DNA from 3 places in the Colwellia sp. F1 genome. Region 2 is predicted to be linked to each of the others. Evidence: predicted binding sites of a transcription regulator. Region 2 holds the regulator's gene; each other region holds the start of a gene.
The links. Region 2 encodes FNR, which switches genes on or off when oxygen is low (the NO sensors DNR and NnrR bind a similar motif). Its sites were predicted from a motif close to TTGATCTAGATCAA; they were not measured.
Positions count from the first base shown of each region.

Region 1: the regulator FNR is predicted to act here: its motif matches at 3,780-3,793, upstream of AC0UA9_RS14425 (nitric oxide reductase activation protein NorD).
Region 3: the regulator FNR is predicted to act here: its motif matches at 2,645-2,658, upstream of AC0UA9_RS06320 (GbsR/MarR family transcriptional regulator).

Region 1 covers NZ_JBWDLI010000016.1:56,447-64,179, reverse strand. The annotation lists gene AC0UA9_RS14460 (AI-2E family transporter) at 1-124, shown strand, start outside; gene AC0UA9_RS14455 (lysozyme inhibitor LprI family protein) at 121-525, opposite strand; gene AC0UA9_RS14450 (YciI family protein) at 663-965, opposite strand; gene AC0UA9_RS14445 (AAA family ATPase) at 1,405-2,190, shown strand; gene AC0UA9_RS14440 (cytochrome c oxidase subunit 3 family protein) at 2,246-2,863, shown strand; gene AC0UA9_RS14435 (cytochrome C oxidase subunit IV family protein) at 2,883-3,158, shown strand; gene AC0UA9_RS14430 (hypothetical protein) at 3,302-3,670, shown strand; gene AC0UA9_RS14425 (nitric oxide reductase activation protein NorD) at 3,857-5,704, shown strand; gene AC0UA9_RS14420 (DnrP protein) at 5,761-5,955, shown strand; gene AC0UA9_RS14415 (cation:proton antiporter) at 6,088-7,293, shown strand; gene yfaE (class I ribonucleotide reductase maintenance protein YfaE) at 7,324-7,578, opposite strand; gene nrdB (class Ia ribonucleoside-diphosphate reductase subunit beta) at 7,584-7,733, opposite strand, start outside.
Region 2 covers NZ_JBWDLI010000009.1:151,398-159,130, reverse strand. The annotation lists gene AC0UA9_RS10520 (sulfatase-like hydrolase/transferase) at 1-568, shown strand, start outside; gene ttcA (tRNA 2-thiocytidine(32) synthetase TtcA) at 933-1,829, opposite strand; gene AC0UA9_RS10510 (YfiR/HmsC family protein) at 2,053-3,882, opposite strand; gene uspE (universal stress protein UspE) at 4,148-5,086, opposite strand; gene fnr (fumarate/nitrate reduction transcriptional regulator Fnr) at 5,372-6,088, opposite strand; gene AC0UA9_RS10495 (sulfite exporter TauE/SafE family protein) at 6,167-6,907, opposite strand; gene ccoS (cbb3-type cytochrome oxidase assembly protein CcoS) at 6,908-7,147, opposite strand; gene AC0UA9_RS10485 (heavy metal translocating P-type ATPase) at 7,144-7,733, opposite strand, start outside.
Region 3 covers NZ_JBWDLI010000005.1:120,607-128,339, reverse strand. The annotation lists gene cydB (cytochrome d ubiquinol oxidase subunit II) at 1-363, opposite strand, end outside; gene AC0UA9_RS06325 (cytochrome ubiquinol oxidase subunit I) at 374-1,960, opposite strand; gene AC0UA9_RS06320 (GbsR/MarR family transcriptional regulator) at 2,034-2,591, opposite strand; gene AC0UA9_RS06315 (AAA-type ATPase lid domain-containing protein) at 2,860-3,687, shown strand; gene AC0UA9_RS06310 (NRDE family protein) at 3,708-4,520, opposite strand; gene AC0UA9_RS06305 (class II aldolase/adducin family protein) at 4,663-5,433, shown strand; gene AC0UA9_RS06300 (mandelate racemase/muconate lactonizing enzyme family protein) at 5,627-6,802, shown strand; gene AC0UA9_RS06295 (GlcG/HbpS family heme-binding protein) at 6,873-7,412, shown strand; gene AC0UA9_RS06290 (amidohydrolase family protein) at 7,505-7,733, opposite strand, start outside.

The DNA of each region.
Region 1 (7,733 bases), on a different contig from region 2:
TTTAAAAATAGGCCTAGAGAGCTCGTTAGAAGGGCGCTGGTTAGCTATTTTGTTAAGCGATGAAGACAGCGTAACACAAGAAGTTAAACAGCTTGAACAAACCGAGCCTGTGTCAGGTAACTAAGGGGTATTGCTAAGCTGAGCAATACGGTTTTTTGTTACTAAGATAAAACACTTTTTATAGGTCATTTTAGACGTTTTTTCTGGTGAAACTGAAAAGTACTGCCAGCGACACTCATTTTCCCGAAAGGTAATAAAATTATTTTGCGCACGTTTAAACAGCGTTAAAGCCGAAGTACGGCTAGTATGAGAGGTGCTTTCCTCTAAGTTTAAAATATGACTATTTACCCAAATTTGTAGTTCATCATTAACAATCGCTTTGACACTATCAAAACAACGAGATTGCTGTTCAGTGGCGGGCACCATTTTTTCACAATCTTCTAATGTTACCTGTGCATGCGCGGGCACTAAAAACAAATAGGGCATAAGTGTTAACACGGCTAAAACTACTGTAATTTTTGTCATTTTCGTAATGTTGTTAATTATAGGTAATCTACTTAAGGCCAATAACAGATGTCGCTCGTTAACAGCCTTTTGGTGGTAATAATCAAGCATGGCTCATCTGAACAATGAAGAATAGCTCAATGTTTGCTGCCTAATTTTTAAGTAGGCAATACTTTTTTATATGGTTTTACCGTTACTTTCTCATAAACGCCTGCAGCAATATAAGGGTCGGCATTCGCCCATGCTTGCGCTTGTGCTAAATTACTGAACTCGGCAATAATTAAAGAGCCAGTAAAACCAGCCTCGCCGGGTTCGTTGCTGTCAATGGCTGGGCAGGGGCCTGCAACTAATAAGCGACCTTCATCTTGCAGCGCACGTAAGCGAGCTAAATGAAGGTCTCTAACAGAGAGTCTTTTTGCTAAACTGTTGACAACATCTTCACTGTAAATTAAATAAAACATGTGTTTTCCTATATTTTGTTGTTATCTTTACTATTTATGAGGCTTACTTATTACGCATGACGTGTTTGAAACACTGTTTGTTGCTCCGCCGTTAATGTCATCCCTGTTCTACCCCTAGCACTGGTTTAAAAGCAATACACCAGTTAAGCCCGCCGTACACAAAATATAGCCTAAGCAAGCTTACTGTAAGCCAATAGGCTAAGTCGTGTTTAAGCAGAAAAAATGGCTTGCAATGAGAAAATATCAAGAGGTCAAGTTTAACTAAAGTTAATATAATTTAAAAGATAAAAGCTTGTAGCGCAGGAGAAAAAACAATTTATTGTGTTAATAGCTAGTTTTTCAATGATCCTTGTCAACGATGGCGCGATCTGAGTTTGTACTTTGCTTACCGCTAGGGTATTTTACTCTCAAGAAATTTTTACCGAGTTTAATAATCACTATGTCTACAAATGAGTTTTTTTACCAAGAACAAAGCAATGAAGTCACCTTATTTACCCATGCCTTTGAACACCAGTTACCTGTTTTAATTAAGGGGCCAACGGGCTGTGGTAAAACACGTTTTGTTGCGCATATGGCTAATAAATTAAATAAACCATTATACACAGTGGCTTGTCATGATGATTTAACCGCAGCAGACTTGGTAGGCCGGCATTTAATTGGCCCGCAAGGTACCTATTGGCAAGATGGTCCATTAACGAGAGCAGTAAGAGAAGGGGGAATTTGTTACTTAGATGAAGTGGTTGAAGCGCGCAAAGATACCACGGTTGTTCTGCACCCACTTGCTGATGACAGACGTGTATTACCGCTTGAAAGAACGGGGGAGTTACTTGAAGCAGCACCCGGCTTTATGCTGGTTGTTTCATATAACCCAGGTTATCAAAACTTGTTAAAAGGAATGAAACCTAGTACCAAGCAACGCTTTGTTGCCTTACGTTTTGATTACCCTAGTGCAGAAGTAGAGCAACAAATACTCATAAAAGAGACAGGTGTTGATGCACATTTAGCCTTTAAATTAGTTGAGCTAGCAGGAGCGTTAAGAAAGCTAGAGCAAAATGACTTAGATGAAGTGGCTTCAACACGTTTATTAATTTATGCAGCCCGAATGATAAGTACTGGCATGAATGTTTTAGATGTGTGCCGGTGTTGTTTAGCTGAGCCATTATCTGACGACCCTCAAACAGTGAAGGCCTTGATGGATGTCGCTAAAGTATATTTTGATGAGTAAGCTAATAATTTTACTGTAATCCCAATGAAGTAACCTAAGGTCACCCTTGTAACGCATGGATAATATCACCACTACACCAGTACAAAACAAACAAGCTGAAATAAAACAAACTTCAGATTTAACGAGTCGGTTGCCAGGTGACTTAGCCATGTGGGTATTTATTTTGGCCGAGTTGAGTGTTTTTGCCCTTTTGTTTATTGGTTTTGCTGTTTCAGAGCAACTTAATGCTGATATGTTTAGCCAAAGTAAGAGCAAAGTACATCAAATGTCGGGCTTGATTAATACCCTAACCCTCATTACCAGTAGCTACTTTGTCGCGCTAGCGTTGAATAAAATGCATCGGGGTGATGGTAAGCAGGCGGCAAAATTGTTGGTGGTGGCTAAACTTGTTGCTTGTTTATATATAGTGGTAAAAATGATGGAATATTCATCGTTATTTCAGCAGGGTATAGATATTGAAACTAATACTTTTTTTACACTCTACTTTTTGATCACCGCCTTTCACTTAATGCATGTATTGTTAGGTATGGTTATTCTTGCTGCGGTTGCCATTAAAGCCGCGAAAAATGAATATAACGAAACCAACATCTCTGGCTTTGAATCAGGTGCCAGTTATTGGCACATGGTTGATTTACTTTGGATTATTTTATTTCCGTTGGTTTATGTAATTTAATTAAATTGGAATCAGCTTCATGGCACAGCTTAATTCAAATAAAAAATTTACCCTCAGTTGGCTTTTATTGCTACTGTTAACAGTAATATCTGCTTATATAGGTTCATTTTTAGCATTGTTGAGTGCACCGAAAGTGGTCTTTATTAGTATAGTGTTATTTATTGTTTTTTTTAAAGGGCAGCAGGTTAGCGATATTTTTATGGAACTAAAAACCGCTCCTAAACGTTGGCGATATGCGTTATTAAGCTATGTGATTATACTCCCTATTGTAATCGGCCTTATTTATTTAGTTTAAGAGAGCATTTGCCACTAGTTATGGTGATCTGGCTTAGTCAAGGGAAGTTAGTTCGCGGGTTTATTGATAAACTAATGGCTAAGGTATATGGTTAACGTGAAGGTAGATGACTAAAGGTTGGCTAACGAATAATAGGGGGAAGCATGAAGTCAAACCAAGAAAACAAACCAGCGATGCTTTTTCAATCATTCTATTTAGCTAACTTAGTATTTCTCCCTATTATTGGCTTTTTATTACTTCTTTATTTTTTAGTTAAAATGCGGATGCAGCGCGGTCAAGCTAAGCGAATCTCCAATTATAATAGAATACATTTGATCAGGGCTGTACAAGTTTCGGCCCTTAGTGGCATTTTATTAGTGGTCATTCCTGCTATTTACATCATGCTTTCTGCCCAATTTGATGTTCCTATGATGGTAACCATCTTTTATTTTTCTGTACTACATACCGGCTTTGTACTTATTGGTATGCTCAATATAGCGCGTGCTATGTCACATAAGCTTCCTGTTTTTTAACGGTGCTAGGTACAGTTTGTTTTTGCAGCGTGCCAAAGTAAGCTATGAAAGTAAGGTAAAACTTTACTCCTTATTGTTTGTGTTTTTATTAGCTCGTAGTTCAATATTCTTGACCCAAATCAGGTATAAAATAATCGCTTTTGATACAATGACATTATTCTTTATTTGTTCAATGGTTTTAGGGTTATGGAAGAGTGGGTTGGTGGTATTTGGCATAAGTATATTACGCGTAAAGCAAGCGCTGAATATGATCATGCTCGTGTCTCATTTGATGAAGTGAATAAATCTGTGGGCATGGTTTTTCGTGCGTTAGGTGGCGATGCGGTAAAGCGGGTAGAAGCCGCGTCAGGGCGAGAATACTTAAGTCGTAAAAGCTTAATTCAAAAAATATCTGGTGACACCCAATTGGTAAGTTTAGCTTGGCAAGACGAAGAAAGTTTACGTCTACCAGAGTCGCTTGCTATTTTTGATGATAAATCATTAAATTATGATCTCTATATTTGGTTAGCGGTATTGGCGTCGCACCACAGTGGCCGCTTTACCCACTGGGCCAAAGACAACCAAACCTTAGTTGTTGACGTGTTAGCAAAGTATCCAGCCCTCGCTAATCGTTATACACGCCTAGCAAAGGCCTTTGTTGCCAGCCGGCCAGAGGCAAACAAACTACCTAAAGCAGAACAGGTAATGGAGCGCGCTATTGTTAAAGCTATTTTAACACCTGGGGCGGTAACTGAGTTTCCCATGGTTAACTTTGCCCCCAAAGCGGTTTATTTATGGCTATACCCGAGCGCGAGTTCAGAAGAAATACTCATGGCTGAATACCTAGACGTTGACGAAAATGAAGTAGAGGAAGAAGAGAAGAAAAAGACGGCAAAAAAATCTGACACCAGCAGAAAGAAAGCCGAACGGGCAGACTCACCGAATGAGCGCGAAGGCATGATGATTTTTCGACTTGAAAGCTTATTTTCTTGGAGTGAATTTTCTAAACTTGATCGCGGTTGTGATGACAGTGATGATGATCAAGACAACTCTAAAACAGTCGAAGATCTTGATAAAATTACCCTAGCCAAAGAACAAGAAAAACAAAGAAGTGCACAAATTAAAATAGATCTTGATTTACCTTCAGCTTCAGAAGACGACATCCCCCTAGGTGAAGGGATAAAATTACCCGAATGGCATTACAAACAGCAAGTGTTGCAAGCTGATCGCTGCTTATTACAACCTATGCTACCTAAAGACGCAAAAGCGGCAAGATTGCCAGTACGACTACAAAAAACATCAAAAATTATACAAGCGCAGTTTGAGCAATTACGCAGTGTTCGTTATTGGCTTAAAGCCCAACCCCAAGGCGAAGAAATCGACTTAAGTGCTTGGTTAGATTTTCATGTGGAAAGCCAAGTCTCAGCGAGTGCTGAAAAAGGTTTATTTAAATCGTTTCGTGGCAATAATCGCGACTTATCTTGCTTATTATTAGCAGATTTATCTATGTCTACTGATGCGCACTTAAACAATGAAAGCCGAGTGATTGACGTAGTACAAGACAGCTTATTACTCTTTGGTGAAGCATTACAATCAGTGGGTGATAACTTTGCCATGTATGGTTTCTCTTCAGTTAAACGACATAATGTTCGCTTTACTCTGCTAAAAAACTTTAATGAAAAGTACAGTGATGAGGTAAGAGGGCGTATACAAGCTATAAGACCGGGTTTTTATACCCGTATGGGGGCTGCCATTCGCCAAGCAACACAGGTGATAAATGAGCAAAAAACCAGTGAGAAGTTACTGCTTATTTTAACTGATGGTAAGCCCAATGATATTGACCATTATGAAGGCCGCTTCGGTATAGAAGACACTCATCATGCGATAAACGAAGCAAAGCGTTTAGGTATTAAACCTTTTTGTATTACGGTTGATACCGACGCACAAGCTTATTTACCTTACCTTTTTGGTGCAGATGGCTTTACTGTTATTTTAAGGCCTGAGCAATTACCATTACGTTTACCTCAATTATATCATCAGTTAACATCACAATAAGACAAGAAAAGTACTATGGCAGTAGAGCAAAGTAATAGAAATTAAGGGAAGCCGTTATGAGTAACAAAAGTAAAAAATGCCTTTATTGTCAGGGCGATAACAAGGACACAGACGAGCATTGCCAACATTGTGGTATGGCGTTGCCGTTAAAGCACCCAAACGACAGGCGAAGCAAGGTGAGTTTTTTTGTGAAAGCATTTTGGGGGATTGTTATCTTTTGTGTGGTAATGATATTTTATCTACCACGATAAAGTAACCAAGCACAACGGTAGTCGAGGATCTAAAGCAGACAAAACTTAATAATTAAGTATACTGACTCAAGGCGATAGTTAATTTCAGTATCGCTATTTAGGGCACACAAAACACGTAAGGCGTTAACATCAATGGAAATAGGTATTTTAGTTATTTTATTTTGCTTAGGAGCTTACTCATTGATCGCTAAGCGGTTATCTTCAACCATTATTTCAGCGCCCATGGTGTTTATCAGTGCTGGTTTTGCTATTGCATCCCTTAATATTATGCAGATAAATGACGCCCAGGAAGTGCTGTATTTACTGGCAGAAATAACGCTAGTTGTGCTTTTATTTTTAGATGCATCGCAAGTCAACTTAAAACACTTAAAAGCTCAAAATACTTTACCACTTCGTATGTTAATACTTGGTTTACCGCTTGCAGTATTGTTCGGTACTGTTGCTGGCATGTTGTTTTTACCCACGTGGTCAATAGCACTGGTAGCGTTATCTGCAGCCATACTTGCTCCTACTGACGCAGCCCTAAGCCAAGCAGTGATTAGTAATAAAAAAGTACCTGAAGACGAACGTCAAACATTGTCGGTAGAAAGCGGTTTAAATGATGGTCTTGCATTGCCAATTATTTTATTTTTTGCAGGTTTTTTAGCGATACATGAAACCCCTTCTGCAACATACCTCGACTGGTTATTGTTAGGAGCGGGGCAAGTGTTAATTGCTATAGTAGCTGGCGTTGTTATAGGTTGGTGCAGCGGTAAGGTTTTTTTATTTGTAGAGTCTCATCAATATACTACCAGTGTTTATGAAGGTATTGGTGTGCTTGCACTGTCTGGTATTAGCTATATCGCTGCTACTCTGCTAGGCGGTAATGGGTTTATCTCAGCATTTATCGCTGGGCTAACCTTTGGTAATATTGTTAAAGGTCAATGCCGGTTTATATATAAGTTTACTGAGTCAGACGCTCAAATGTTAGTATGGGCTGCATTTACGACAATAGGTATAGGCTTATTGCCTCAGGCGATTGAGCAACTTACGCTACCTGTGGCAGGCTACATATTAGTAAGTCTTTTTGTTATCAGGCCTGTTGCTATATATTTATCCTTGTTAGGTTCAAAAACAACAGCAATAACGCGCTTATTTATGGGGTGGTTTGGCCCAAGAGGCTTGGCTACTGCCCTATTTGCACTGTTAGTTTCACATCAAATATTACCTGAGCATAGCCAAGCCATATTGGTGGTAGCAATTAATGCTGTTTGGATGAGTACTTTATTACACGGAGTTTCCGCCGCGTTCTTAGCTGAGAAGTATGGTCAGTTAATGAACAAAAAAGCGACTAAGTAGCGAAAACATGGGCAGGCCCTGCTTACAGCGTTAATCTATTTCGATCACTATGTCAGAGGTTGGATAAGCGCAGCAGGTGAGTATTTCATTGTCACCTATATACGCTAAAGGGTACTGGCTGTATTCGACAGTACCCTTTTTTAATGAGCAACGACACGCACCACAAAATCCATCTCGGCAATGAAAATGAGATTCTATGTTCTCTTTTTCTAGTGTGTTCAATATATTTTTATCTTCTTTGAGGAACGTGATGTTACGATCCTCAATGGTGATATTAAAAGACATAGAAACTATAGGTCAAAATCGTCAAAATCATCAGCTTCAATGCTTGAATCTACTTGACCAACCAAATAGCTTGAAATTTCTGTTTCTTGTGGCGCTACTTGTACATTGTCACTTACTAAATAAGAGTTCATCCATGGTAATGGGTTACTTTTTAT
Region 2 (7,733 bases):
AGTACATTTATATGAACCATCTATTCGTATTCCTCTGGTAGTTTATGATCCTAGAATAAAGCATAAGAAAGTGGATAAAAGTCATGATCTTGTTGCACTTGTGGATATTGCACCGACATTACTGGATTTAACAAATACAGCAATACCTGACGACATGCAAGGGCACAGCTTAATGCCATTAATGCAAACTGATGAGGAAGGGCAAAGCCAGAATAAATGGCGTCAAGAAATATTTTTAGAAAATATGATGACAATCCAAAACTACCCTCGGATGGAAGGCATACGCACCCATAGGTGGAAATATATTCGCTACTTTGATAAGAAAAAGGATCAGTCCTACGCTGACATGAGTGTTGCATCGATTAATGGTGAACAGCCGATATATGAAGAATTATTTGATTTGGAAAATGATCCTCAAGAAATGAATAACCTAATAACAGAAAAGGCTCATGCTGACATTGCGCAATACTTGCGTGATAAAAATGCAGGGTTAGTTAAAAGATATCGCGGAGATAAGCCATTTAATACCTATATTGGCAAAGAAGAAATTGCAGCGAAGCCTCAATAAAGAGCAAACAATAAAACTCAATAATCAATCTTAGTAAAAGGAGAAAGTCTAACGTTATGCCCAGATATCGCAAAGTTAAGCTGTGGCTCAGTGGGTACTCACCTTTTGCCGCCAACACTACTTGTATAACAGGGTAATGCTGTGCAATTGATAATGAATCATCCGCTGCTTAGTTTTTCATTACTGAACTGAACTGAACTGAACTGAACTGAATTGAACTAAATAGTACAATAGTACAGAATAAAACTTTGGTTTAGTTAGATAAAGTACAAGTAGCATTTTGGCAAAATATAAAGCTACTTGTACCTGTTTAAATTAATTAAGATTAAAACAGCCCTTTAACGTTAAGAAACTCCACGGAAGGTTAGGAAGCGTCAATAATTTCTATGTTTTTTACGTCAATTAAGTTGGATGACGAGATATCAGCCCCGCCAAACTCTTGCTCTTTTGCAGCCGCAGTTCTATCAAGGGTTAAGGTTGAAAAGTCATATAAACTTGTGTCTGAAAGCTGTGAAAGGCTGACACTTTGCGTGCTTTTAAACACACTTTCTACACGACCCGGCGACTCTTGGTCCCAAGTAGTTAGCATTTGTTTAATCTTCTTTCTCTGTAGGTTTTCTTGTGTGCCACAAAGATTACAAGGAATAATAGGGTAGTTATTCATCTTGGCCAATTGTGCAATATCTTTTTCTCTACAGTAGGCAAGTGGTCGAATGATGATGTTGCGTTTATCATCACTGAGTAGCTTTGGTGGCATGGCTTTTAACTTTGCATTGTTGAACATGTTCATCATTAATGTTTCAACAATATCGTCCATATGATGACCCAGTGCTATTTTAGTAGCGCCAATTTTTTCTGCAAAACCATACAATGAGCCTCTTCTAAGCCGTGAACATAAAGAACAGGTAGTTTTGCCTTCAGGAATTTTTGCTTTAACAACTGAATAGGTGTCTTTATCAACGATGTAATAGGGAATATTTAAAGACTCAAAATAGGCAGGTAATATTTCTTCAGGGAACCCTGGCTGTTTTTGGTCTAAATTTACCGCAATAATGTCAAAGTTGATCGGTGCTGATTTTTGCAACATGAGCAATAAATCTAGCATAGCAAAAGAATCTTTACCGCCACTGATTGCCGCCATAATGACATCAGACTCTTCAATCATCTTATAATCAAATATGGCCTTGCCTATACGGTTACGTAATTTTTTTTCTAATTTTTTTTGCTCAAAGTCAACGGTTGATTCTTTTGTATTTGCCATTGTTAATACTTAATAAATTAATCTGCTCGTTCATCAAAGAACGAAAATAGTTTTGCTATATTATCATGCTAACCAGTATTGTTAATCAACTTTAATTATTCATGCAATTATAACAACACACTGTGAGCAAAACACGGCTGTACTAATGACGATAAAATAGCAATAAAAAGGCCAGTGATTTCACTGGCCTTTTTAGCCTTGAGAGTAAAGGCTTTAGGTTAGCTTAAGGTAAGTTAATAGTTACCGTAGTACCTTTACCTTTAACACTGTCTATTGTTATATCGCCCGCTAATTTTTTCTTAATTAAATCGTAGGTCGTGCTCATGCCTAAACCAACATAGCCTCGCTCACTCTGGGTGGTAAAAAACGGGTCGAAAACTTGTTTTAACGTGTCTTTACTCATTCCTTGTCCATCATCAGCGTAGGTTATTGTAGCCCCGCCTTTAGCCCCTTTTTCAACGTTTAAAGTTATTTTGCCATTACCGTCATTATTAAAACCATGTTTGAGTGAGTTATTAATGAGGTTTAACAATATTAAGGCGATATAACTAGGGACTGACTTAATCGAGAGTTCTTTTTCGCCTGTATAGCTATAAACAATATCGCTTTGGCTAAATTCGAAAGCATATAAGCTTGCCATTCTTTGTATGTATGCAATGACATCAAAGCTTTGCATTTTAGTTTCATCTTGATCAGCGGCAATAAGGTTAAGATTGTTTAATAAAGTTAAAACAGGCTTAAGTGTTGCTGCGGTTTTAGTATCACCTGTTGAAGAAAATTGTGTTTGTAATTCCGATAATGATAAACCAGCGGCGTAGGTTGTATCGGTTGCGATGTAACCTAATGCAGCTAAGTTTTCTGATTTCACTAATTGACGGTTTCTAATAGCTAACAACTTATCACTTGCTGGGTCTTTTGCTACAGGTGTAACTGAAGTTATTTCTTTAGATTTTTTCCATAATAAGAAGGCAAAAGCGGCAGCAATGATCGCAATGAGTGCAAAAAGATAAAACAGTATTTTAAAATGAGATAGGGCATCATTGTCTTTGGTAACACTTGCTAATTTTTCTGCTGTATTCTTTGTTATTACTTTTTGTTGTTTAAGGTTTTCACTTAAATCAGCAATTAATTTATCTTGTGCCAATTTCTGCTCTTCTATTGCCTGTACATTAGCAATAGCTTCATCTGAAGTACTTGCTCCTTGGTTATTTACCTCAATTTGAGCTTTTAATTGTTTCTCTAGTTGTGCTAATTTTTTATCTTTGGCTTTAATCGCAGCGCTTTGTTTTTTATTTTCTTGCTGTACTTGTTGTAAGCGAGCAATCTCTTTTTGTAAATTCAGTTTATCTTGATCTAAGTTTTTATTACTGGCATTAAGTTGTTCTTTGCTTAGCGCTAACTCTTGCGTTAACTGATTTAAAGCAATGTCTTGCTCAGCTAGAGTGTTTTGTAGGGCTAACAGTTGTTTTGATTGCTGACTTTCTTGGATAAAACTCGGGCTGAAGGGGAGCTTTTCGTTGTTTTCTTTCATATCTAATAAATAAGAAAGCTGAGGAATAACGAGTTGCTGTTTTAGAATACTATCATCATTGATAGTACAGACAATGCGAGATTGTTGTTTATTGAAGGCGATATCAATCATTGATTTATGAGGCTCTCTACTGTCTTCAGTAATGATGAGCACGCTTGTGTTGTTAACATAACTATTTGCAGTTGTTAATGAGTTACGTTGACTGGCGGATAAATACAGAATATTAATATCTTTGACTTCATTAAAACTGGTAATTAAACGCACAACCAGATCTTTGCCATGAACTCCTTTATTTTCAAAAAACTCTTGAAAGTACTGAAATTTTTCGGTGTCTTTGTATACCCCAATTATGAATTTGGTTTCTCTTGCATCAGCTGGCCAGTTAATATGTGTGGCAAATTTGCTGACCAGTTTTGCTTGTTCTTGTTTAAGCGTTGTCGTTTGCGTCCAAGCTTGACCACTGAACCCGATCATAGTTATTAATATAAAAATTGAACTTAATTGTTTGAACATTGTTTTCATAAAATACCTTAGAAAAATTAGCCTAATATTGTAATTATTTTTCATATTGTTATTATTTTTTGCAGTTATTGAGTTTTAATAAGATAAGGAATTGTTTAGTGTCCAATCAAATTAACATTTATCTTATAAAATACAACAACTTTTTAAATATTTTATAAACCAATGTATTGATGTTAGACCCATCCTTGGCGTACGTTTATTTTTTGTAATTAAATGTCCTGTTAGTTAATTGATGTTAAATCTGCTAGGTTAAATCCCGTATTATTTACTGTAATGGCGAAATATAACCATCGGGTTTTATTGCCAGTACATCACAGTTTAGTTGATCTAACACGTGCTCTGCGGTATTACCAATTAAAGTGGCAGAAATACCAGTTCTCCCTATAGTACCCAAAATAACAAGCTCAGCATCTATTTTTACTGCTACTTGTTCTATTACGGTTTCAGGCAATCCTTCATCAACATGCGTGTTTGTAACGTTAATGTCAAATTTACTTGCATGAGTGGTCATTGCTTGTTCATGGTGCTTGCGCATGGTGTCGTTATATTCAGTAGAGTTAAACTCTGGTATTTCAATAGCAATATTAACGGGGGTGCCAGGAAAAGAATTGACTAAATGAACATTTCCTTGGATAAGGTGTGCTAATTGCTTGGCAGTATGTGTAATTTTACTGTTTAAAGAGTGATGCTCAGGCTCATCACTGCCAACATTTAGTGCAGCAAGTATGTTGCCATTTTTAGGCCAGTTATGATCTTTTACTAATAAAACAGGGCAGGGGCATTTACGCAATATATGCCAATCAGTGGGGGTAAATACAACTGACTTCAATTTGTCGTGCTGGCGTGTTCCTTTTATTAAAAGATCGTGCTCATTATTAATAACTTGATCAATTATTGCTTCAAAAGGACGGTTGTGCCAAACGACTAATTTACTAATATCAATACTAGGGTTTAAGTCATCTATCAGGCTTGTTAACCAAAGCTCTTTATCTTTAATAACTGATTGCCTCATCACATCACGCTCACCGCTTGAGAGAATTGTGGTCATTTCATAAGAGAAGTCAAAGATACTCATGAAAGCATGAACTTTGACCTGATTACCACTTGCTTTTATGCTTGTTGCTAAATCAATTGCTCTTTTTAATGCTTTTTGTTCGTCGGTTGACGGATCGATAACGACTAGAATATTCTGATAAGTATTCATGATACCCCTCTCTGTTGCTATATAGTATACCATTTTGCATAAGTTTGTAGACAAGGAGCATGGGGTAGAGGGCGGTGTACACTTAGGTGTAAACCAATGTCAATAAGCCTTTAAATCCTTGCTCAGTGAATACTTTCTTATACTAGACGGTATTGAGTAAACTTTAGTAAAGTCTTGTTTATATATATAGCAAAAATGAGGAGTTAATGCTTGTTTTATATTAAATATTTGTGATGTAAGCGATAATAATTACTAGCGAAAAAGTGATGACAGTTGCTATAAGTGTTAGCCTTTGGCGCATTCAATCAGTTCATCAATTTTATTTATGATAATTAATTTACCATCAACGCTTATTAAGCCGCTTTTATGGAAACGATTGAGTAAACGGCTTATTGTTTCAACTGTAAGACCAATATAATTCCCAATATCACTACGGGTCATGGTAAGACGAAATTCAGAAGCTGATAAGCCTCTCGCATGATAACGGTCACTTAAAGTGACTAAAAAAGTTGCCACGCGCTGTTCCGCGTTTTTTCTATTTAATAATGTAAGCATTTCTTGGTCGGTACGGATTTCGTTGCTCATTAAGCGTAATACTTGTTTCTTCAACTTTGGCATAGTGTTAGAGAGTGTATCTAAATTCTCGTAAGGAATTTCACAAATCATTGAAGTTTCTAATGCTTGAGCAAAACTTTTGTGTTCGGCATTTGCGATAGCGTCAAAACCGAGTAGATCACCGGCTAAATGAAAACCAGTGATTTGTTCTTCACCTTGTTCATTGACGGTAAATGTTTTAAAAGTACCTGAGCGAATTGCATAGAGCGCATGCATTTCTTGGCCGTCAGTATAAAGTTTGTCACCTTTGTGAAAAGGACGTTTACGGTCAATTATATCATCAAGTGTTGTTAGCTCTTGATCATTTAACGTAAAAGGAAGGCAAAGTTCACTAATACTACAGTTTTGGCAATTAATATGTTGTGCACTCGTATTATTATTTGACATGCGTTACTCAGTTATTTAGATAGTAATAGATCAGAGCTGTTAGGCTTTTATACTATTTCTTAAGACAAGTCTATGGTATTAGAACAGTTGTTGATATGCAACAATAAAACTATAAATGCCAAAGGATATTAATAGCAAAGCCATCACTTTTTTAAATAAAGGCTTTACTAACATAGTTTTTATGCGTTGAAACCCAATAGATAGTGTTAATAACGCCGGTAAAGTGCCCAAGCCAAAGAAAAACATGATGCTTGCTCCGGTGAGTGTACTACCACTAGCTAGTGCCCAAGTTAACGTTGAATAAACTAAACCGCAGGGCAGCCAACCCCAAATAGCACCAAGGGTCAATGCTTTAAGTGGAGAGTTTACCGGAATAGCCTTGCTAGCAAGTGGTGAAATAAAACGCCACAAATGTTTGCCTAAAGCTTCTATCCGGTTTAACCACATGAGCCATTGGCCAAGATATAAACCAAGTAAAATCATAAAAGTAGCTGAAACTAAACGTAGGCCAACCAAGGGCATACCAATATTTTTTGCTGCAATCGACCCAGTAAAACCAACAATAGCACCAATAAAAGCGTAAGTGCTAATACGGCCAATGTTGTAAAGGATCACCAAAGTAGCTTGGTGATTAGCGATAGATGGAACGACCACAACTTGGTTATTAACGGGTATTTGCTGTTGGTTATATTTATCTTTAGATTGCGCTGATGGTGGTAGGGCAGAGGTTAGCATAGTAGTGATACCACCACACATTGCAATACAATGCCCGGAGCCAAGTAAACCTATGATAAAGGCAGAAAATAAATCTAAGGTCATTTATTTATCTGCTTGCTTTTTATGCTGCGCTACAGGCTGTTGTTCCGTATCATTTAATATGGCTTCACTAGGCTTATTTTCTTCAGCAGGATCTTGTACGTCTTTATCATCAAACAGAATACTCATGCCTTGCTTTTCAAGATCATCAAACTGTTCAGATTTCACAGCCCAAAAAAACAAATAAATCCCTAATGTAGTAAGTAATATAGCAATAGGAATTAAAATATAAATAATACTCACTTGGTTGCTCCAGTAGGTTGAGTGTTATTTTTCAGCAAGCGGAGCGAGTTAGTTATCACTAAAATAGAACTGACTGACATACCAATAACAGCCATGTAAGGTGTGATAAAACCAGCAACAGCTAAGGGTAATATAATAGCGTTATAGCCAAAAGCCCATAAGTAATTTTGAAATATAATACGTTTAGTTTTGATTGAAGTATAAATTAAGTTATTGATGCTGCTAAGTTTGTTGTTTAATAAAATAACATCAGCACCACTTTTAGCGATATCGGTACCACAGCCCATCGCCATAGAAACATGCGCCGCACCAAAAACAGGTGAGTCGTTTACCCCATCACCAACCATAGCAACGGTTATGTTATTTTTTTGTTTGTCTTTAATGGTGTTCATTTTGTCTGTCGCGCTTAAGTTGCCATAACATTGCGATATTGACAACACTTGCCCTACATCGTTACAGGCACTTTGGTTGTCGCCTGAAAGTATGAGTGTTTTATGGTTAATATTAAGGTGATTAATCAACTCACTTGCATCCTCTCTTAATTTATCTGCAAGAGAAAAAGCAGCGATTAATTGGTTGTCACAAA
Region 3 (7,733 bases), on a different contig from region 2:
TTTATCCCAATGAGTACGCCATTGTTCTGAGTCGAGCTTACTACGGTAGTCAAAGGCAAGGGGGCGTAAAAATAAACTGAACAGCGTTAACATCATCGCGAAATAAAAGCCACTAAAGGCCGTGGCATACACTAACGGCCAGGCGGCAAAAAGTGCAGCCCCTGCGGTAATTAACCATACTTGGTTGCCGTCCCAATGGGCACCTACAGTGTTAATAACGACACGGCGTTCAACATCTTTTTTAGCGACAAAAGGTAATAAACCACCAACGCCCATGTCCATACCGTCAGTAATGGCAAAACCGATAAAAAGAAAGCCGATAAGCCCCCACCATATTAGTTTTAATGTTTCGTAATCAAACATGATTTTCCCCTTAAGAGCTTTGGCTGCGAAGGCCAGGTGCTAACATGGCTTCTTGTTCAAAATGATAGCGGCCCGTTTTTAACGCACTAGGACCTAATCGAGCAAACTTGATCATTAAATACATTTCAATAATAAATAAAATGGTATAAACAACAATAAAAGCGACCAGAGAGAATATTAAATCGCTTACGGCCAAATTAGACGTTGATAAAAAAGTTGGTAAAACTTCACTGATAGCCCAAGGTTGGCGACCAAACTCGGCAACAAACCAGCCTGTTTCTATTGCTATCCAAGGCAGGGGTAGTGCAAAAAGTAGGGCTTTTAATAACCAGCGCTTTTCTTCTATTTGTCGTTTAGCGTTAAAATAAAACGCTAAAACAAACAACAGCAACATGATAAAACCACAAGCCACCATGATTCTAAACGCCCAAAAAATAGGAGCGACTGGCGGGGTTGAGTCTTTTACTGCCATTTGTATTTGTGCTTCTGTGGCATCAACAACTTTGTCGGTATAGCGCTTAAGGAGTAAACCGTAACCAAGATCATGCTTAGTTTCGTTAAATTTAGCGATGTTTTCTGGCGTTTCTTCCCCATTTCTTAATTTAGTTAAATACTTGTAAGCAACCATGCCATTTCGAATTCTAGGCTCGTGGGCTTTTTGTAAATCGCGCAAACCAACTACTTCGCCATCTAACGAGCGCGTAGCTATTATGCCCAGTGCATAAGGGATTTTTACCGCATAATCGGTTGTCATGGTTTCATCGTTGGGTAAACCTATTAAGGTAAATGCTGCTGGTGCTGGCTCGGTATGGTATTCAGCTTCAATGGCGGCAAGTTTTACCCGTTGTACTTCGCCCACTTCATAACCTGATTCATCACCTAACAGAATAACCGATAATATTGCTGCTAGACCAAAGCCTGCGGCAACAGAAAAAGAGCGCTTGGCAAAAGCAATATCTCGGCCTTTAAGTAGGTAATAACTGCTAATACTTAAGACAAACATTGCCCCAGCAACATAACCCGCTGCGACTGTATGAATAAACTTAACCTGAGCAACGGGGTTAAAAATAATTTCACTAAAGCTCACTAGCTCCATGCGCATTGTCATGTAGTTAAACTCACTACCAATTGGGTTTTGCATCCAACCATTGGCAATTAATATCCACAAAGCAGAAAAGTTTGTCCCCAATGCCATTAAAAAGGTGCCCATTAAATGCTGGCGTTTACTTAACCTGTCCCAGCCTAAAAAGAACATGCCGACAAAAGTGGACTCAAGGAAAAACGCCATTAAGCCTTCAATGGCAAGTGGTGCGCCAAAAACATCGCCAACATAATGCGAGTAATAAGCCCAGTTGGTACCAAACTCAAACTCCATGGTAAGGCCTGTAGCAATACCAATGGCAAAGTTAATACCAAATAACTTACCCCAAAATTTGGTCATGTCGCGGTAAATTTCGCGGCCCGTCATGACAAACACAGCTTCCATGATGAATATAATCCAAGTTAAGCCAAGGGTTAGGGGCACAAATAAAAAGTGAAATAAGGCTGTAATAGCAAATTGCCACCGCGATAGTTCTACTAAGGTTTCGTTAATCATATTGACTCTCTTGTGCAATAAGTGCCTTGTGCATTGGTCTCGTTAATGCTGCCAGCATTCAGTTTATTTATATTTAATTTTCACTGTCTTTTTTAGCAAAAAGCGCTTGTTTAACCGATAAAATTTTTGTTACCCCAGTGCCTAATTTCATTAGGGTATTTAATTGTTCAGGGGTTAATTTTTGTAACTCTGCTGCCCAGTTAGTGATCATTTCTAATAAGTCATGAATATCTTTCATCCGCTGTTGAGCATACACTTCACTGTCGGTTTCAGGGGGTTCAAGTAGCAAATTCCGTAACAATGACAAGGTTGGGTCTACCTCACGTTTGCGTCTTTCTTCAAAAACAATATTTGCCATGTCCATAACACTGCCAATGGCGTTGTAATATTCTTTACGATCACCTGGCACGTGCGTCACCTGCACTAGCTTCCATGACTGTAGCTCCTTAATGCCCATGCTGACATTACCACGAGAGATATTAAGCGTACTGGCCAGCTCATTCGCGGTAATAGGTTTATCACTAATCACTAATAGGGCATACATTTGACCAACGGTACGGTTAAAACCCCACTTACTGCCCATTTCACCAAAGTGATAAACGAATGACTGATTTTTTTCTGAAATTTCCATAGCACCAATATAAAGTTTCAATATTTTCTGAAAGTTTAAAACATTTTGAACCTTTGATCCAGATCAAATAAAAAAATCGCTAAAGCGAATCAACACTGGCTATTGAGTATCAAGATAAGCTTATGTTCATCATAATATCTTACCCAGACTAAGTAATGGATATAGCAATAAAGGTGCCAGTAATGTTTTTATTTAAGCTTATGAAAATTAATGATTTTATTGTTTGTTGTGGCATAAGAATAAAAAATAACTTTCCATGGTGACATAAATGACATTTAATGGCGTCAGGCGTGACAATTATGGCAATAATTATGAGGGAGTAATGCAATTGGTACATCAAACTATTCAAGCGATAATCGAATCTATTGAGAAACCCGCAATTTATATTACCAATGATTATTCGATTGAGGCGGTTAATCAAGCGTATCGTGACACCTACACAACAGAGGTGTTGTTAGGAAAAAGTAAATGCTATGAAGTATCGCACAATGCGACTAAACCTTGTGACCAGTTAATTGAAACAGGCTATTATCGCCGAGTGGGGAGTGTTGAAAAACAAAAAGCGAATTTTAGATTAATTTGCGCAAGCCATAAAAACATAGAAACTATGGTGAGCGAGGGGACATTTCGCGAAGATTTGTATTATAGAATTGCCGCATTTCCTATTCGTTTACCAACGTTAAAAGAAAGACAAGCAGATATCCCTTTATTGGCAGAGCACTTACTATTAAAGAGTGAGTTTTCATCAAAAAAATTTACGGGTGAAGCATTAGCCACACTATCAAAATACCATTACCCGGGTAATGTGCGAGAGCTTAATAATATTGTTCAGCGCAGTGCTTTATTAAGTGATGATGAACTTATTAATGTAGAACATTTACCTCAAAATATAAAAAGTGCTAACAGCGAAACATCGCATTCAGCTAATTTAATATCGAATGAAAAAAAATACCTTATTGAACTACTAAACCAATATGGTAACCAACCCAAATTGATTGCTGATAACTTAGAGATAAGCGTTAGAACGCTTTATAGAAAATTACAAAAACACCAGTTGAATGTTAAAGAATTTACACTCCCTAACAGAATAACTTAAATGCCAGTCTAAAAGAATAACTAACTGAATGGCTTAAATGGTACTAAAAACTGCTGTGCTTTGATGCATACTCCCTGCGCATTATAGCTGCGGTCATGCACAGTAATATTTCCCTCGCTGTCTTGGGTGATAATATTTGTTGTTCTAGTGCCATATTCTGGCGAAACTATAAAAATAGAACTCAGTCGCTCTTCCCAATCTAATGGTACACCGGTATTAGGGAGTTGTTCGATTGACGCTTGTTGGTTATTTTTCATTAACTCAAATAATGCATTGATGTCTAGATCTGTATTTAAGGTAGAAAGATCACTGTGCGCGTTAATAAATGCCGTTAGTTTTTTTTGCCCTAGCGCCATTTTGGGCCAAATATCGTCCAAACTACCATTACATAAACTGTGAAAGCCTGTGGTTAATTTTTGTTGTTTTTGCGTGGTGCTGTTAAAGCAGGTGAGTTGATCTAATTGGCCAAAAACTAAATTAAAACCATTGTAATGATGTGCCGAGCTGGCCAGTTGCTCACTTATTTTAGCATCGTTTGTTGATAAGGCTTGTAATACTAACTCACCACGTGATTTTTTACCTTGATCAAATAATTGCGGTTGACGGTAATTTGTTAACGCACTAAAACGTCCTTGCTGATTTAAGCCAAGCCAAGTGCCACCAGCTTGTAAATCTTTACCGGCTAAAATAGTGCCGTGATTCTTATCTTGAGCAGTATCTGCTGGCCACCAATGCATTTTTTCTGTCGGCCTTTGGTGAAACTCATCACGGTTAGCGCAAATGATCACTGGGTATTTAGGGTGTTGTTTAATGGCAAAAAATAAAATACACATGTGTTTATCGCCTGCATCAAGAGCATAGTTGAGTTGAACGTATATAACTTATAGTAACTCTTTCTTTATACCGAGTGTTAGCTCAGGTACTATTCGTACGATAGAAATTTACTATTTGATTGTATGCAACTAAGGCATGAATATGTTTGACGTTCCAAAAATAAATATAAAAGACAAAGTATCAGCACAAGAGTGGCAAACACGTGTTGATTTAGCAGCCTGTTACCGTTTAATGGTCATGCATGGATGGGATGATCTTATTCATACCCATATTTCAGCACGCATTCCAGACAGCGAATACCTATTAATTAATGCCTTTGGTTTGGCTTTTGAAGAAGTTACTGCCTCAAATTTAGTTAAAATTGATATTGAAGGTAATATTATTGATAAAGACTGCCCGTTTGAAATAAATCCCGCAGGCTTTACTATTCATAGTGCTGCCCATGAAGCGCGGCATGACGATATGTGCGTCATGCATGTGCACACCAATGAAACAATTGCGGTTGCAAGCTTAGAAGAAGGCTTGTTACCTTTAAGCCAATATTCAATGTTTGCGCTGGCCTCACTTAGTTACCATGGCTATGAAGGCTTAGCGGTTAACCATGAAGAAAAGCTAAGAATACAACAAGATTTAGGCGACAAAAACTTTATGTTATTGCGTAACCATGGCGCATTAACTATGGGTAAAACCATTGGTGATGCCTTCATGCACATGTACGACTTAACCCGAGCGTGCCAGATACAATTACAAATTATGGCAACCCAAATGCAGCCTATATATGCTCCGCAAAGTATTATTGACGGCATTAAAGCGCAAGCGAGTATTGTGCATACAGGTAAAACCGGCGGTGAAACTGCGTGGCCAGCGATGGTGCGTAGAGTGTATCGCCAATACCCAGATTTTGCTGATTAGCTATTAGCTAGTTGGTGCATAGCTTAATTCGCTGTTAAGCATATGCATTGATTAGTGTCAACGCTGTGCTTGTTTCGTTAAATTGAACTTGAACCAAATGGCTTAAAGCAGACAATTAATGGCTTAGTCATTAGTGTTAAGATAAATTGAAAAATTGAAAAATTGAAAAATTGATAAATTAAAAGAGATAAAAATGAAAGTTACCCATGTAGAAGTATTTAATATTCATTGCCCTAAACGCCCGGGTTGGAATCCCGTTTTTGTACGCGTTCATACTGATGAAGGTATAAGTGGTGTTGGTGAAGCAGGCTTAGCGTACGACTGGGGACACAGTGCAGCGGCCGCCATGATCAAAGAAATTTCAGAAGCCGTGTTAATAGGCTTTAACCCTTTTAACACGGAATTATTATGGTCACGCATGCTCAGAGAAAGTTTTTGGGGTTTAGGTGGCGGACCGGTAATTTATGCAGCCATGAGTGCAATAGACACCGCACTTTGGGACATAAAAGCCAAAGCCTTAGGCGTGCCTGTTTATCAGTTACTGGGCGGTAAAGTAAACGACAAGTTACGCACCTATGCTAGCCAATTGCAATTTGACTGGGACAGCGAGGTTAACAAATTAATTGAACCAGAAGAATATGCACAAGCGGCATTAAAAGCGGTGAGTGAAGGTTATGACGCCGTTAAAGTTGACCCCATTGTTTATAACAAAGATGGTAGTTCGTCGTTTGACCGCACTAAGCTTTTTACCAGACCACAAATGCGCCTTTTTGGCGACAGATTACGGGCCATTCGTGACGCGGTTGGCCCAGACGTTGATATTATCTTTGAATCGCACTCACTTATGGGGGCGGCTTCAGCCATTCAAATGGGCGCTATCGTCGAAGAAGTTGACTGTATGATGTACGAAGAGCCGGTAAACTACTTAAACTCAGCTGTACATAAAAAAGTTGCTGATAATGTTAATGTGCCTATTGCTGGCGGCGAGCGTTTGTATCATCGTTGGGATGTGCGTCCTTATTTTGAAGATCAAAGTATTGATGTGCTTCAACCGGATGTTGGTTTGTGTGGTGGTTTTACTGAAGCTAAAAAAGTGTGTGATTACGCCGATGTTTACGATATTCGCATACAAGCCCATGTTTGTGGCGGCCCGGTAGCAACAGCAGCATCATTGCATTTAGAAACAGCAATTCCTAATTTTTTAATTCATGAACATCACACTTACGCGATAAAAGATTGGAACCGTGAGCTCTGTTTACAAGACCCGCAACCGGTCGACGGTTTCTTCCAAGTGACTGAAGTGCCCGGTATTGGTATTGAGTTAAATGATGAAATAGTGAAACGTTCACCGCATGTTACGATTAAATAAAGTCGCTCACTAGCGGGTAATTTACTCAGTATTTAATCTTTTAACTTTTAACTTTTAATTAAGGTGTTAAATGAACAACAGAATCAATAACATTATTGCTATTTTTACTCGCAATAATAAGAGGCTAAGCCAAATAATACTGGTGGTGTCGATGTTTTTTTCTTCAGTAGCAATGGCGAGCACGGACCTTATTTTGACTAAACCCGTGCTTACATTAGCGGGGGCTAAATTAATTGCTAATGCTGCCGCTAACAAGGCACAAACAGAAAACTGGCATGTTACTATTGTTATTAATGATCAAAGCGGTAAGTTGCTGTATTTAGAGCGTATGGATGGCGCACAATTATCAAGTATTGATGTGGCAATTAACAAAGCCAATACTGCGGCGTTATATAACCGTGCAACAAAAGTGTTCCATGACCGAGTCAAGCAAGGAGAGTTAGCATTAACAACTCTGCCAGATATGTTGACGTTTGATGGAGCATTACCCATTAAAGTCGACGGTGTATTAGTCGGCTCTATTGGCGTAAGCGGTGTAAAAGGGAGCCAAGATGCTGAAATAGCTAAGGCCGGTATTGATGCTTTTTTGACAGTGCTTGCTCAAAAATAACCGTAAAAGCGATTAGATAACGTTATACCTAAGCCAGTTCTCACTTAATTAAAGGTGAGCTGGCTTTTTTATTTTTCTAACAGCAATGCGCATTACTGAGGTTTAATGAGTTTGTAATAATGTAAGGCATTATTACTGCTTATATCTATTAAATAGCTGTTTACCTCTGTTGTTGAGAGTGTGTAATTTTTTGTCAGGGTTTGCTCACATGCCGCTAACAATGTTTGCCAATAGTCTTGATAACTTTTAGCCAGCAGTGTTAAAGGAAAATTACTCGCTAACATTAATCGCTTTTGACCAAAGCAAGTTAAGCCATGTAAA